DNA from 2 places in the Mesorhizobium sp. M0062 genome. Region 2 is predicted to be linked to the other one. Evidence: predicted binding sites of a transcription regulator. Region 2 holds the regulator's gene; the other holds the start of a gene.
What was found. Region 2 encodes HrcA, which represses chaperone genes, less so after heat shock. Its sites were predicted from a motif close to GTTAGCACTCNCNNNNNGNGAGTGCTAAC; they were not measured.

Region 1 (7,823 bases), on a different contig from region 2:
GGCGCGCATCATGATGCCGAAATCGCATGTCCGTCTGTCCGCCGGCCGCACCGCGATGACTGACGAGATGCAGGCGCTGTGCTTTTTTGCCGGCGCCAACTCGATCTTCTTCGGCGACACGCTGCTGACGGCGGACAATCCCGGTGAGGACAAGGATACCCTGCTGTTCCGGCGCCTTGGCATCGATCCGATGGAACTCGAGGCGCAATGAACGGGGCGCCGCTTGCCCGTTATGATGCGACCTTGCAGGGGCTAGCGCGCAAGGACCGGCTGCGGACGCTTTCGCCCCGCGCCGGGCTGGACTTCTCGTCGAACGACTATCTCGGGCTGGCCGCGTCCAGAAGACTTGGCGATGCGGTTGTGGCGGCGATTGCGCGGGGCACGCCGGTTGGCGCCACCGGGTCGCGGCTGTTGCGCGGCAATGCACCGGAACACGAGCAGCTCGAGGCAGACGCGGCGGCATTCTTTGGAGCCGACCGCGCGCTGTTCTTCGGCAGCGGCTACATCGCCAACTTCGCTCTGCTGAGCGCCCTGCCGCAGAAGGGCGATCTTTTGGTTGTCGATGAGCTCGCCCATGCCAGCATGCATGAGGGTGCGCAGGCCGGGCGCGCACAGTTCGTGCTGGCCGCGCACAACGACGCCACCGCTGTCGAGGATGCGATTACACGTTGGCGCGTCGCAGGCGGCATGGGATGCGTCTGGATCGCGGTGGAAAGCCTTTACAGCATGGATGGCGACTGCGCGCCTTTGGAGAGCCTGGTCGCACTTGCCGATCGGCACGGCGCATTCATCGTCATTGATGAGGCGCATGCCACCGGCGTCTGGGGACCGGATGGCCGGGGGCTTGCCGCCGCTTTCGAGGGCCGCGACAACATCATAGCGCTCCACACCTGCGGCAAGGCGCTCGGCGCATCTGGTGGGCTCGTCACCGGGCCGAGGGCACTGTGCGAATATCTGATCAACCGTTGCCGTCCATTCATCTACGCAACCGCGCCATCGCCACTGATGGCGGTCGTGGCGCGCGAGGCACTCGCAATGCTCGCCGACGAGCCTATGCGGCGTGTTCAGCTGCATGAACGCGTCGCCAGCGCCGGCCGGTTGGTCAATCGCTGGGGTGTGACACCAAGTGGCTCTCAGATCCAGCCCTTAGTAATCGGCGATGTAAGGCGCACCATGGCAGTGGCGGCGCGCCTGCAGGCCCGCGGCTTCGACATACGCGGCGTTCGTCCTCCGACCGTGCCCGAGGGCACGTCGCGGCTGCGCATCTCACTGACGCTCAATATTGGCGAAGCCGACATTTCCGCCATGGTCGAGGCGCTGGTCGAGGTGTTCGCCGAAACATCACCGGAGGCGATATGACCCAGCGCATCGTCATCACCGGAACGGATACCGGAGTTGGCAAGACCGTGTTTGCGGCTGGGCTCGCCGGTTTGCTGGACGGCTTTTACTGGAAACCGGTGCAATCGGGCCTCGACGGCGAGACCGACAGCGAGGTTGTCGCGCGGCTTGCCGGCTTGCCCTCAGAGCGCGTGCTGCCGGAAGCCTACCGCTTGCGGAGCCCGCTGTCGCCGCATCGTTCGGCCGAGATCGACGGCGTGGCGATCAAGGCTGCCGATCTTGCTTTTCCCGTCCTACCGACGCCGCTCGTCATCGAAGGCTCCGGCGGCCTAATGGTGCCGCTCAACCGGCGCACAAGGTTAATCGACATCTTCGCTGAATGGCGGCTGCCCGTTATTCTGTGCGCCCGCACCACACTCGGCACCATCAACCACACCTTGCTATCGGTCGAGGCGCTCCGCGCCCGCTCCATCCCGTTGGCGGGCATCGCTTTCATCGGCGATGAGATGGCCGATACGCAACGGACCATCGTGGAATTCAGCGGTGCCCCGCAGCTCGGCAGGCTGCCGCACCTCGATGTGCTGACGGGCAAAACACTGAGGGACGCAATGGTTGCCGGCTTCGCCTTCGCCTCGATTACTGGAGGTGACTGATGTCGCAGTCTCATGTGTGGCATCCCTTCACCCAGCACGCACTCGAGCCTGCGATCCCAGAAATCGTCCTGACTGAGGGCGCCTATCTCCACAGGGCCGACGGCGCCCGCATCCTGGACGCCATCTCCTCCTGGTGGGTCGTCACACATGGCCACCGCCATCCCCGCATCATGAAGGCAATCGAGACAACCGCGTCGAGCCTCGACCAGATTATCTTTGCGGGCTTCACGCACGAGCCGGCAGAGCGCTTGGCCAAGGCGCTTGTCGGCCTCGCTCCCGCTGGACTCGACTGGGTGTTCTATTCCGACAGTGGCTCGACCTCAGTCGAAGTCGCGCTGAAGATGGCGCTCGGTTATTTCCGCAACATCGGCGCGCCGCGCTCGCGCATCGTCGTCATGGAGCACAGCTATCATGGTGACACGATTGGAACGATGAGCGTCGGTGCGCGTGGCGTGTTCAACGCCGCCTATGAACCCTTGCTGTTCGAGGTCGACATCATCCCCTTTCCGGCCGCGGGGCACGAGCAGGAGACGCTGGATCGTTTCGAGGCTGTGACCCGCGATCGACGAGCCGCAGCCTTGATCGTCGAGCCGCTGGTGCTGGGCGCCGGCGGCATGCTGATGTATCCAGCATCGGTTCTGGCCGAATTGAAGAAGATCACTGAGGCCTCCGGCTCGCTGCTGATCGCCGACGAGGTGATGACCGGCTGGGGACGCACCGGAACCATGTTCGCCTGCGAGCAGGCATCGATTTCTCCAGATATCCTGTGCACCTCCAAAGGCTTGACTGGCGGCACCATCCCGCTGGCCGTAACGCTTGTCACCGATGCCATCTTCCGGGCGCACTATTCCGAGGACCGGAAGAAGACGTTTTTCCATTCGAGCTCCTACACCGCCAATCCGATTGCCTGTGCGGCAGCACTCGCCAATGTCGAGATCTGGCGCGACGAGCCAGTGGCCGGGCGGATCACGGCCTTGAGCGTGATGCAGGCCGTCGGGCTGCAACGCTTTCGGGACAATCCATATTTTGCCGACTGTCGAGCCACGGGAACGATCGCGGCGCTCGACCTGCGAACCGGTTCAGCAGGTTATCTCGCCGAGATTGGTCCGAAGCTGCGCGCTTTCTTCCTCGAGCGCGGCCTGCTTGTGCGCCCGCTCGGCAATGTCCTCTACCTTCTGCCACCCTATTGCATCGCAGGCGACGAGCTCGAACGACTCTATGACGCCATCGAGGAGGCCGGGGAACGCTTCGGGTCAAGGCCATGAGCAAGTCGTCGCGCATTCTCGGACTTGGCCATCACGTGCCTGGGCGCAAGGTGGCCAATGCCGAGATCGAGAGCAATCTCGGCCTCGAGCCGGGCTGGATCGAAAGGCGTACCGGAATCCGTTCGCGCTTCTGGGCAACGGACGAAGACACGCTGTCGGGTCTTGCCACCCGGGCTGGCGACATGGCGCTGGTGAACGCCGGTATTGCGCGCCACGACATCGGTCTGCTGTTGCTTGCCACCTCGACGCCCGACCATCTTCTGCCGCCAAGCGCGCCGCTGGTCGCACACAAGCTTGGCCTTGGCCGCGCAGGCGCGGTCGATCTGACCGGCGCCTGCGCCGGCTTCATCTATGCGCTCATGTTTGCGGACGGGTTCACCCGCCTGCATGGCAAACCAGCGCTGGTCATCGCCGCCAACATCCTCAGCCGCCGCATCAATCCAGCCGAGCGCGCGAGCTCAGTCTTGTTCGCCGATGCCGCCGGCGCCCTGGTGATCGGTCAGTGCGATGATGCTGATCGGGGCATTCTCGGTGCCTCGGTGGCTTCGGACGGCTCGCGCTACGGGCTGATCCAGATTCCCGCAGGAGGAAGCAACACGCCGTTCCATGGCGACCTCGACCTCGGGCAGACCCGGATGACGATGACCGACGGGCCCGAAGTGTTCGCAAAAGCCGTCGAGATGATGACCGATTGCTCGACAGCCGCGCTAGCCACTGCGGGAGTGCGGCCACACAATGTCGGCCGGTTTGTGCCGCATCAGGCCAATACTCGGATTTTCGGCGCGGTCGGAAGAAACCTCGGCATTGCGGACCAAGCAATTGTCAAGACGATTGCCGAATACGGCAACTCTTCGGCCGCGACGGTCCCGCTGTCGCTCTCGCTCGCCAACCAGATGAAGCCATTCCAGCCAGGAGAGAAAATCCTTCTGGCGGCGGCGGGTGCGGGTCTCAGCGGCGGCGCTCTCGTGGTTGGAATCTAGCCGGCCGGCTCACGCGCGCAGGATTGGTCATGAACGGCAATAGGAGCAACAGAACCAATGCCAAAAAATGGCCTTCTGAAGCTCGACATGACCAAGCTGACGCAGCACGACCCGTGCGAGCCTCTGGATGAGTTCAAATGCAACACCCGTTGCACCAATCTTACCATCTGAATAAAGCTCAATTACAAAGGGTGAGCCGCCCCATATATGTCGGATACCCGACATTGTTCACATAAAAGGCTCGATGCTTACACGCTCTTTGCTGCCTGCTCTTTGCTGTCTTCTCTTTTCTCTTTGCTCTTTGCTCTTCCGTCTTGACTAGCAGGAGCCTGCGGCTTATCTCATTGCCGCGTTAGCACTCGCTTCGGCTGAGTGCTAGGCATGCTCCGGCAACGGAGCACCGTTCAACATCCGCACCAAGGAAATCCAAAAATGGCAAAGTCGAATTTCCGGCCGCTGCATGACCGCGTGGTCGTACGCCGGGTCGAATCCGAATCCAAGACCGCCGGCGGGATCATCATCCCGGATACGGCGAAGGAAAAGCCGCAGGAAGGCGAGATCATCGCCGTCGGCTCCGGCGCTCGCGACGAAGCCGGCAAGCTGGTCCCGCTGGACGTCAAGGCCGGCGATCGCATCCTGTTCGGCAAGTGGTCGGGCACCGAAGTCAAGCTCAATGGCGAAGACCTTCTGATCATGAAGGAATCCGACATTATGGGCATCATCGGCTGATTATCGGCCTCACCGTCAACTGAATTTCGGGCTTGATCGCAAGCCCCTGCCAGGAGCTAAAAAATGGCTGCCAAAGACGTAAAATTCTCCCGCGACGCCCGCGAGCGCATGCTTCACGGCATCAACATCCTCGCCGACGCGGTGAAGGTGACCCTCGGTCCCAAGGGCCGCAACGTCGTCATCGACAAGTCGTTCGGCGCACCGCGCATCACCAAGGACGGCGTCACCGTCGCCAAGGAAATCGAACTTTCCGACAAGTTCGAAAACATGGGCGCGCAGATGATCCGCGAAGTTGCTTCGAAGACCAACGACATCGCCGGTGATGGCACCACGACCGCGACCGTCCTGGCGCAGTCGATCGTCCAGGAAGGTAACAAGGCCGTTGCCGCCGGCATGAACCCGATGGACCTGAAGCGCGGCATCGACCTGGCCGTGACCGAAGTGGTCGCGGCTCTCGGCAACGCTGCCAAGAAGATCAAGACCTCCGAGGAAGTTGCCCAGGTCGGCACGATCGCCGGCAATGGCGACGAGTCGGTCGGCAAGATGATCGCCGAAGCGATGCAGAAGGTCGGCAATGAAGGCGTCATCACGGTTGAAGAAGCCAAGACCGCCGAGACCGAGCTGGAAGTCGTCGAAGGCATGCAGTTCGACCGCGGCTATCTCTCGCCCTACTTCGTCACCAACGCCGACAAGATGGTTGCCGAGCTCGAGGACGTCTACATCCTCCTGCACGAGAAGAAGCTGTCCAACCTCCAGGCCATGCTGCCGGTTCTCGAAGCCGTCGTGCAGACCTCCAAGCCGCTGCTCATCATCTCGGAAGACGTCGAAGGCGAGGCTCTGGCCACGCTGGTCGTCAACAAGCTGCGCGGTGGCCTGAAGATCGCCGCCGTCAAGGCGCCGGGCTTCGGTGATCGCCGCAAGGCCATGCTGGAAGACATCGCCATCCTCACCGGTGGCCAGGTCATTTCGGAAGACCTCGGCATCAAGCTCGAGAATGTCGGCCTCAACATGCTCGGCCGCGCCAAGAAGGTGTCGATCTCCAAGGAGAACACCACCATTGTCGACGGCGCCGGCAAGAAGGACGAGATCCAGGGCCGCGTTGCCCAGATCAAGCAGCAGATCGAAGAGACCACGTCGGACTACGACAAGGAGAAGCTGCAGGAACGTCTGGCGAAGCTCGCGGGCGGCGTCGCGGTGATCCGCGTCGGCGGCGCGACGGAAGTCGAAGTCAAGGAAAAGAAGGACCGCGTCGACGACGCCCTCAACGCGACCCGTGCGGCCGTGGAAGAAGGCATCGTTGCAGGCGGCGGCGTCGCTCTCCTGCGCGCTTCGGCCAACATCAAGGTCACCGGCGTCAATGCCGACCAGGCTGCCGGAATCAACATCGTTCGCCGTGCACTGCAGGCTCCGGCCCGTCAGATCGCTTCGAACGCAGGTGCTGAAGCTTCGATCGTTGCCGGCAAGATCCTCGACAACAAGGGCGCGACCTACGGCTACAACGCCCAGACCGGCGAGTATGGCGACATGATCGCCATGGGCATCGTCGACCCGGTCAAGGTCGTTCGCACCGCTCTCCAGGACGCGGCCTCGGTCGCCGGCCTGCTCGTCACCACCGAAGCCATGATCGCGGAGGCTCCCAAGAAGGAGTCGGCCGGCGGCGGCATGCCTGGCGGCATGGGCGGCGGCGGCATGGGCGGCATGGGCGGCATGGGCGGTATGGATTTTTAATCCAGCCCCTATCAACTTACAGCGGACAGGGCGGCAGCAATGCCGCCCTTTCCTTGTGTGCCGAACATGATCGAAACCTTGGAGTGCGTCCCGAGGATCTCGTTCGAGCCTCACCGCATGGTCGAGAATTAGGATCTTGTCTGATCGAGCAATTCGCGGGCTCAACCTGGTCAAACCGGCGCCCCCTACGAACTGCCCGATCCTTGAGGATTCCGCTGCGCGACAATCACGATGATTCATTCAGTTGGTAGCTATAGGCGGTGAATCATGAGGGGCATTGAGGAGCGTGGCAAGGCGCCCATCTCGGCATTTAACTCCATCGAGCGTGATATCAGGGACAATTCTCTCATCGGAACCGGCGGCTGGCGTTGAAGGACCCGGTGAATCATCCTGATCTATAGTGGAGCAGACGCGCTCTGAGCCTCAAGAGCGTTTCCTCCTCTGAGTATCCTTGATCTGCCGCTGGACATTCTCGTTGATATTGCTGAGCGGCTCAGCCCGATGGATCTGCTGAGGATTTCGCACACAAATCAAGAGCTGCGTGTCGCCGCGATGATAGTCGCAACGCCTCAAGAAAGGCGGATTCAGGTTCAGGCCATCTGTGGCAGCCCTTGCACCGGGCTCCAGCAACGTCTCGTCGTCGTGGCCGAGGGGCCTCGTGACCCCGACGACTGCGCTTCGGCCTTGTGGGGCCTCGGAGCGGGCGTGGCAGCGCTTGCACCCGAGCTCCAGCGGCGTCTCATCCTCCTCGCCGAAGACCATTGCCCTGGAGGGCCTCGGAGCAGGCGTGGGTGGCGGACATAGCAGCCTGTCCCATACCTATGAATACGTTTGGCTGAAGCAGACCGATGGCTGCGCGTCGAAGCCGAAGCCGTCGAGTTCGCGGACAAACGGGAACTGCGCGATCTTGCTCGACATGAGCGTGTCGAGCTGGTCGCGGATCGCCGTCAACTTCAGCCGATCCAGGATTGCGATCAGCAGGTCATGATCTAGGGTCGTCATCACCAGCTCCCTCCGGCCACCGCTCCGTACTCGGCGAGTGGCCGCAGCAAGGTGGCCGGGGGTGATCTTGATCCGCTCGGCGCGCACCGGCCCTTCGAAGCCGGCAACGCCGACAAGAGGCTCTGTCG
Region 2 (7,823 bases):
GGGTCGTAGCCGAAGCCGAGTTCGCCGCGCGGCGGCCACACCAGCGTTCCCTCAGCTTCGCCGCGATAATATTCAGCCTCGCCATTGGGGAAGGCCAGACAGATGACGGCGACGAACCGCCCCTTGCGCTGCGCTGGCTCGGCGGCGCCGACCTCCTGCAAGGCCACTTCGGTGCGTTGCATGGCCATCCCGAAGTCGCGGCTGCCGTCGGGAGCTTCGGCCCAATTGGCGGTGTAGACGCCGGGGGCGCCGTCGAGCGCGTCGACGCACAGGCCCGAATCGTCCGACAGCGCCGGCAGGCCGGTCGCCTTAGCCGCGGCGAAGGCCTTGATGTAGGCGTTTTCCTCGAAGGTGGTGCCGGTCTCCTCCGGTTCCGGCAGGCCGTAGTCCTTGGCCGACTTCGCCTCGAAGCCGAACGGACCCATCAAGTCGGCGAATTCGCGCAGCTTGCCTTCATTGTGGCTGGCAACGACGATCTTCTTTCCATCGAGAGAATGCATCAAAGGCCCCAGATCCTTGGCTCGGCGAATTCGATCGAATTGCCCGAGGGGTCGCGTATGTAGATCGAGCGCCCGCCCTGCGGCCATTCGAATTCGCTTTCGATGGCGATGTTTTTCGCCTCAAGTTGCGGCTTCCACTGTGCGAGTTCATCCGCACTTGCGGCAAAGCAGAGATGGCCCTCGCCGACCGCGCCATGTGGCGGCACTTTCAGCCGCGCATCGGGCGCCGGCGGGATTTTGGTGGCTTCGGCGTTGAAGATGAGCAGCACGCCCGGGCCGCAGCGGAAGAAGAGATGGCGGCCGTCGACCTTGCCGAGGAGAGGGAGGCCGAGGACGTTGGAGTAGAAGGCTTCGGCAGCGGCGAGATCCGTGACGTAAAGCGCTGACTCAAGAATAGCGGAGGGTTGCATCAGGCACCCCCCTCTGCCCTGCCGGGCATCCCCCCCGCAAGGGGGGAGATTGGCAGTTCCGCTGGCGGCGTCTCAACGTTGATGGTTGGCGAAAACGGTAGCGACCTCTGATCTCCCCCCTTGCGGGGGAGATGGCCGGCAGGCCAGAGGGGGGTGTGAAGGATCGCCGACGTCATCACGTTAAATTCAATCAAGCCACAGCCATCTGCTGCAAGCTCACCAGCCGCTGAATGCCCTTCTTGGCAAGGCCCATCAGCTCCGCGAACTGCCCTTCCGAGAAAGGCTCGCCCTCGGCGGTGCCCTGGATCTCGACGATGCCGCCCTTGCCGGTCATGACGAAATTGGCGTCGGTGCCGGCAGATGAATCCTCGATGTAGTCGAGGTCGATGACCGGCTGGCCGTCATGGATGCCGCAGGAAATTGCCGCGACATGGTCCTTCAGCACCTTGGCAACACTGGCCATCTGCCGCGCTTCCATCCAGCGCAGGCAATCGTAGAGCGCCACCCAGCCGCCGGTGATCGAGGCCGTGCGGGTGCCGCCATCGGCCTGGATGACGTCGCAGTCGACGGTGATCTGCTGTTCGCCCAGTGCCTGCAGGTCGACAACGGCGCGCAAGGAGCGGCCGATCAGCCGCTGGATTTCCAGCGTGCGGCCGCCTTGCTTGCCGGCCGAGGCTTCACGGCGCATGCGCTCGCCGGTCGAACGCGGCAGCATGCCGTATTCCGCCGTCACCCAGCCCTTGCCGGAATTGCGCATCCAGCCCGGCACCTTTTCCTCCAGGCTCGCCGTGCACAACACATGCGTGTCGCCGAATTTCACCAGGCACGAGCCCTCGGCGTGTTTGGAGACGCCGCGCTCGAAGGAGATGGCGCGCATTTCGTCGGCTTGGCGTTTGGAAGGGCGCATCGAGGCCTCTTTCTGTTCTTTTACGGTTGCGTCGGCGGCTTGTAGACGCATGCAGCCCATGGCGCAAAGGAAAAGGCCGGGCGATCTGGCACAGACGCCGGGTTGCGCGGGGGCGATGGAAGTCTATATCCTTGAGCCGGAGGTTTTTGGCTCGAATGACCAAGGCAGTCACCGAACCCAGTCTGCTGGCGCCCGCGCTGCAATCGCTCGACATGCGTTCGCGCGACATTTTCCGGCGCATCGTCGAATCCTATCTGAAGGACGGTGAGCCTGTGGGATCGCGCAGCCTGTCGCGCATCCTGCCGTCGTCGCTGTCGCCGGCCACCATCCGCAACGTGATGAGCGACCTCGAGCATCTCGGCCTGATCTATGCCCCGCACATCTCGGCCGGGCGCCTGCCGACGCAGACCGGCCTGCGCTTCTTCGTCGATGCCTTCATGGAGCTTGGCGATCTCTCCGACGAGGAACGCCGGGTCATCGAGGCGCAGGTGCGCGCCTCCGGCTCGGGCGCGACGCTGGAACACATGCTGACCGAGGCCAGCCAGATGCTGTCGGGCATGTCGCGCGGCGCCGGCCTGGTGCTCGCCACCAAGAACGAGGTGGCGCTGAAGCACATCGAGTTCATCCAGCTCGAGCCGACCAAGGCGCTGGCGGTGATGGTGTCGCAGAATGGCGATGTCGAGAACCGCGTCGTCGACCTGCCGGCCGGCATCACCGTCTCGCAGCTGCACGAGGCCTCCAACTTCCTCAACGCCCATATCAGGGGCCGCACGCTCGCCGAGGCGCGCATCGAGATCGCCCGCATCAAGGACGAGACCAGGGCAGCGCTGGACACGCTGTCGCAGGATCTGGTCGAGAAAGGCCTGGCGGTGTGGGCCGGCGCCGATAGCGGCCTGCCGGCGCGCCTTATCGTGCGCGGCCGCGCCAATTTGCTCGAAAACGTCACCGCCCAGGCCGATATCGAATTGCTGCGCCACCTGTTCGAGGATCTGGAGACGCAGGACGGGCTGATCCAGCTGCTCGACCTCGCCGAGGACGGCCCCGGCGTGCGGATCTTCATCGGCTCGGAAAACAAGCTGTTCTCGCTCTCCGGCTCGTCGCTGGTCGTGGCGCCTTACCGCGACAAGGACGCCCGCGTCGTCGGCGCGCTCGGCGTCATCGGCCCGACCAGGCTGAATTATGCCCGCATCGTGCCTATGGTCGACTACACTGCGCAATTGATTACCCGGATGTTAAGATAATTCCGAAGCCGGGATCACCGTAAAGGAGGGCGCAGAATGGCGCTTGAATCGTTCAAGGCCCAGATCAGCATGCTGCTCGAAGAAATGGTCAACCAGCCGGAGGACGAGCACGAAATCCAAGAGCAGCTGCGCGAAAAACTGCGCGAAATGCGCGCCATGGGCTTGCCGCTGCCGGAAGATCTCGTCGCATTGGAAAAGCGTCTCGACGACGATCTCGACGTCGAAGAGGAAAGTTGAGCGGTTCTCTCGTCGAATCTGCGCGCGCGCACGCTTCTCTTTTGCGGCGGCCGCACAATATCTCCCTTGTGCATGACGCGCCGACCGGCGCGAGTTCGAGGAGAACAGCATGATCCGGATTGCCGGCTTGGCAGGCCTTGCCCTGCTTCTGGCCACCAGCACCTTCGCCCAGGAGGCCGATCAACCGCTGCTGACCGGCAAAGACGCTTTCGGCGACTGGACGGCCGACAAGCCAGGTGTGCGCCGGCTAATCAAGCCGGATGATCTGCAAAAGCCCAACATCACCGAATCCGCCTCCAACAGCGCCGGCCTTGGCGATCGGCCCGAGGGCGCGAAGCCCGTCCTGCTGCCTGGGTTTTCGGCCGAACTGGTTGCTTCCGGCATTTCCAATCCGCGGGTCGTGCGCGTGGCGCCGAACGGCGACCTGTTCGTCGCCGACAGTGACGCCAACCAGATCCGCGTCTATCGGCTGGCCAAGGGTAGCGCGAAGCCGGCCGAAGAGGGCATTTTTGCCGACAATCTAAACCAGCCCTATGGCATCGCCTTCTACCCGCCTGGCGACAAGCCGCAATGGGTCTACGTCGCCAACAACGACAGCGTGGTCCGCTACGCCTATCGCGACGGCGACCTTAAAGCCTCCGGCGAACCGGAGACGATTGTCTCCGACATCCCTACCGGCGGCCACTGGACCCGCGATATCGCCTTCTCGCCGGACGGGAAGACGCTGTATCTCTCGGTCGGCTCCGGATCGAACGTCGCGGAGGGCATGCAGAAGGCACCGAAGGGCGGCCTTGACGCCTGGGCAAAATCACAGCCACTCGGCGCCACCTGGGGTTCCGAGGATGGCCGTGCCGACGTGCTGGCCTTCGGCCCCGACGGCAAGAATGGCCGCATCCTCGCTACCGGCCTGCGCAATTGTTCGGGCATGACCGTGCAACCGGCCACCGGCGCGCTGTGGTGTGTCGTCAACGAGCGCGACGGTCTCGGCGACGATGTGCCGTTCGAATATGCCACCTCAGTCAAGGACGGCGCCTTCTATGGCTGGCCCTGGTATTATATCGGCGCCAACGAGGACCCGCGTCACGAGGGCGCGCGCCCAGACCTCGCCGGCTCGGTCACCGTGCCCGACGTGCTGATGCAGGCGCATTCGGCGCCGCTCAACATCGCCTTCTATGGCGGCGGCAATTTCCCGGCAGAGTACAAGGATGACGCCTTCGTCGCCCTGCACGGCTCCTGGAACCGTGGTATGAGGACCGGCTACAAGGTGGTGCGGCTGAGATTCAGCGACGGCAAGCCGACCGGCGAGTACCAGGATTTCATCACCGGCTTCGTCCTCTCCGACGACGCCGTCTGGGGCCGGCCGGTCGGCGTCGCGGTGGCCAAGGACGGCGCGCTTATCGTCACCGAGGATGGCAACGGCACCATCTGGCGCATCACCCATGTCGATGGCCCATCCTGAGCCGGCGAACAGCGCAATCCGGCCCTAATGCACGTCCCGATGGATCACCTTGGGATAGGTATGGATCACCTCGGCCGATGAGACGCGGTCATCAAAACCGGTATCCCTGAGATTGAAGAGGCCGACCGAGCCGAAGGACTTCTTCGCCCCTTGCGCGAAGCGGCTGTCGCTGAAATCGTGCTCGTAAAGGCTCACCGTGACGTGGCCGGCATTGAGCTTCGGCACGTAAACACTGCTGATGGTGTCGTTGGCGACGCCCAGTTGGTTGATGTGGAAGCGATAGAGGTCCTGCACCATGCGCCGGGCCGCATTGCCATTGATCATCCAGTATTCGCGGCGCGATGCGCGGTTCGGGTCGATGAGTTTGAGCGGCGCCTTGCGGCCAAGCCCGAGCCAGTGCTCGAACACCATCACATTGGCGCCCCAGGGATAGGGATAATTGGACTTGTCGATGATGCGTGGCGGGCCATCCTCGGCAATCTCGGCGGTATCGACATAATCCAGGCATTGCAGCTGGAACGACGCTTCCACGTTGAGGTCGGTATTGCGCGGATCGGCAGCAATGATGCGCCAGTCCGAGACCGGCGGATATTTGGTGTCGAGGTCGATGTAGAATTCGCCTTTGGCGGTGTCGTCGGGGTCTATCTTTTGCGGTCCGTCACGCTCGATCGCCACCAGCCGCACCTTGAAGCGGTTGTTGACGACCAGCGGATAGATCATCGGACGAACGGGGTAGGCGCCAGGGTTCCGGCTGTCGGTAAAATATCCAGTCTGCGGAACGACATCGCTATCGCCCTTGTCGAACAGGCTGAAAGCCTGACGCCCCTCGAACCACAGATACCATTCCAGCTCGTGGACGTGACCGCGTGCTTCGGAATAGTTGTTGGGCATCCACTTCATGAGCTGGATGTGAAGTCTTTTGGCTAACATGGGTGCTCCTGCCGTTCGGAGCCATGCGAGATAGCCGACCGCCTTCGGGGCGTAAGTGAACCATCTCTCGCTTTCAGGCGAGGATGACCGGCTTTCATGCCCTGCTTGGCGCAATCGAATCCGTTTTGCCGTTGCAGGCTTTCATGGCATCAGAGTCGTTTCACGAGGTGCGACCGTCATGACCCTCACCGGCTTCCTTGCCTATAGTGCTGCGCTGGGCATCGCCGCCGCCATTCCCGGGCCCGGCGTCACCGCGCTTGTGGCGCGGGCGCTCGGATCCGGCTTCCGCTCATCGCTGGCGATGTCGTTCGGCCTGATGCTCGGCGACCTCATTTATCTCACCGCGGTGGTGCTCGGCCTTGCCTTTGTCGCGCAAAGCTTCGGCATGGTGTTTCTCGCCATCAAATGGCTGGGCGTCTCCTATCTCGCCTTTCTCGGCTGGCGTTTCTGGACGGCCGGGATCACGCCCGAGCCTGTCGAGGCCAGGAAAGGCAAGGGCGGCCTGGTATCGAGCTTCCTTGCCGGCCTCACCGTCACGCTGGGCAACCCGAAGACGATGATCTTCTACCTCGCCATCACGCCAACCATCGTCGACCTGAAGACCATCACGCTCGCCGACTACGGCATCCTGGTCGCGCTCACCGTTATCGTGCTCTTCGTGGTGCTTGTGCCCTATCTGGCGCTGGCAGCCAAGGCGCGCTGGTTCCTGAAATCGCCACGCGCGCTGAAGGCGCTGAACCGCACCGCCGCCGGCTTCATGGTGGGCGCGGCCGCTGCCATTGCCGCACGTCAGTAGATCGGTTCAGGCCCATCCATTCCGCCGATCGGTCCATCCGGAAAATGCGGCTTGAGGAGACAAGCGTTTTCAGCAAGCGGCCCACTCGATATTTTCGGCCGGCAGCCTATCTTGCGCGGGCGAAAGCCCTATTCTGTCTTCCGACGCCAATTGCCTGATCTGATTTGGGAGCGAAACTAATGAACAAGCCTTCCGCGCGCGCGCCCGGCCGCGGCCGTGTCTACAACTCGATCACCGAGACGATCGGCGACACGCCGCTGGTGCGGCTCGACAAGTTCGCCAAGGAGAAGGGCGTCGTTGCCAACCTTCTTGCCAAGCTCGAATTCTTCAATCCGATCGCCTCGGTCAAGGACCGCATCGGCGTTTCCATGATCGAGGCGCTGGAAGCGTCGGGCCGGATCAAACCCGGCAAGACGACGCTGATCGAGCCGACCTCGGGGAATACCGGCATCGCGCTCGCCTTCGCCGCCGCCGCCAAGGGCTACAAGCTGATCCTGACCATGCCCGAAACCATGTCGGTGGAGCGCCGCAAGATGCTGGCGCTGCTCGGCGCCGAACTGGTGCTGACGGAAGGGCCGAAAGGCATGAAGGGCGCCATCGCCAAGGCCGACGAACTGGCCGCCACCCTGCCTGACGCCGTCATCCCGCAGCAGTTCGAAAACCCGGCTAATCCGGAGATCCACCGCCGCACCACCGCCGAGGAGATCTGGAACGACACCGATGGCGGGGTCGACATCTTCGTCGCCGGCATCGGTACCGGCGGCACCATCACCGGCGTCGGACAGGTGCTGAAGCAACGCAAGCCCTCGGTGCATGTCGTCGCCGTCGAGCCGGAGGCCTCGCCGGTGCTGTCGGGCGGCCAGCCCGGCCCGCACAAGATCCAGGGCATCGGCGCCGGCTTTGCGCCCAAGATCCTCGACACCTCGATCTATGACGAGATCGTCAAGGTCTCCAACGAGGATTCGGTCGCCAACGCCCGCCTCGTCGCCCGCCTTGAAGGCGTGCCGGTCGGCATCTCGTCGGGCGCTGCCCTGCAGGCCGCCATCGCCGTCGGGTCGCGGCCGGAGAACAAGGGCAAGAACCTGGTGGTGATCATCCCGTCCTTCGCCGAGCGCTATCTGTCGACGATCCTGTTCGACGGGCTGGGGGCTTAACGTCTTAACTGGATAGGCGGCGATCCTTCGCACCCCCCTCTGCCCTGCCGGGCATCGGGGGGTGCTGTCCCTCCGACATCGGAAGTCTCATGGCTGGACCGCAGAAAACCCGGCCGTGGCGTCCGCCACCGGCTTGAGCGGGAGGCGGCTTCAGGGTCAAATCGCCCCGGCCTGCTTCGCGCGGGCAGG

Region 1: the regulator HrcA is predicted to act here: its motif matches at 4,588-4,616, upstream of groES (co-chaperone GroES).

The regions. Positions count from the first base shown of each region.
Region 1 is NZ_JAMYUO010000038.1:13,319-21,141, reverse strand. Features, by position in the region: gene bioB (biotin synthase BioB) at 1-211, shown strand, start outside; gene NKJ64_RS28650 (8-amino-7-oxononanoate synthase) at 208-1,359, shown strand; gene bioD (dethiobiotin synthase) at 1,356-1,991, shown strand; gene NKJ64_RS28640 (adenosylmethionine--8-amino-7-oxononanoate transaminase) at 1,991-3,256, shown strand; gene bioZ (3-oxopimeloyl-[acyl-carrier-protein] synthase BioZ) at 3,253-4,236, shown strand; gene groES (co-chaperone GroES) at 4,669-4,965, shown strand; gene groL (chaperonin GroEL) at 5,029-6,693, shown strand; partial or broken gene NKJ64_RS28615 (ATP-binding protein) at 7,537-7,695, opposite strand.
Region 2 is NZ_JAMYUO010000010.1:59,964-67,786, forward strand. Features, by position in the region: gene rdgB (RdgB/HAM1 family non-canonical purine NTP pyrophosphatase) at 1-500, opposite strand, end outside; gene NKJ64_RS14340 (VOC family protein) at 500-910, opposite strand; gene rph (ribonuclease PH) at 1,101-1,817, opposite strand; gene hrcA (heat-inducible transcriptional repressor HrcA) at 1,973-3,058, shown strand; gene NKJ64_RS14355 (hypothetical protein) at 3,095-3,295, shown strand; gene NKJ64_RS14360 (PQQ-dependent sugar dehydrogenase) at 3,405-4,754, shown strand; gene NKJ64_RS14365 (hypothetical protein) at 4,779-5,684, opposite strand; gene NKJ64_RS14370 (LysE family translocator) at 5,863-6,480, shown strand; gene cysK (cysteine synthase A) at 6,660-7,634, shown strand.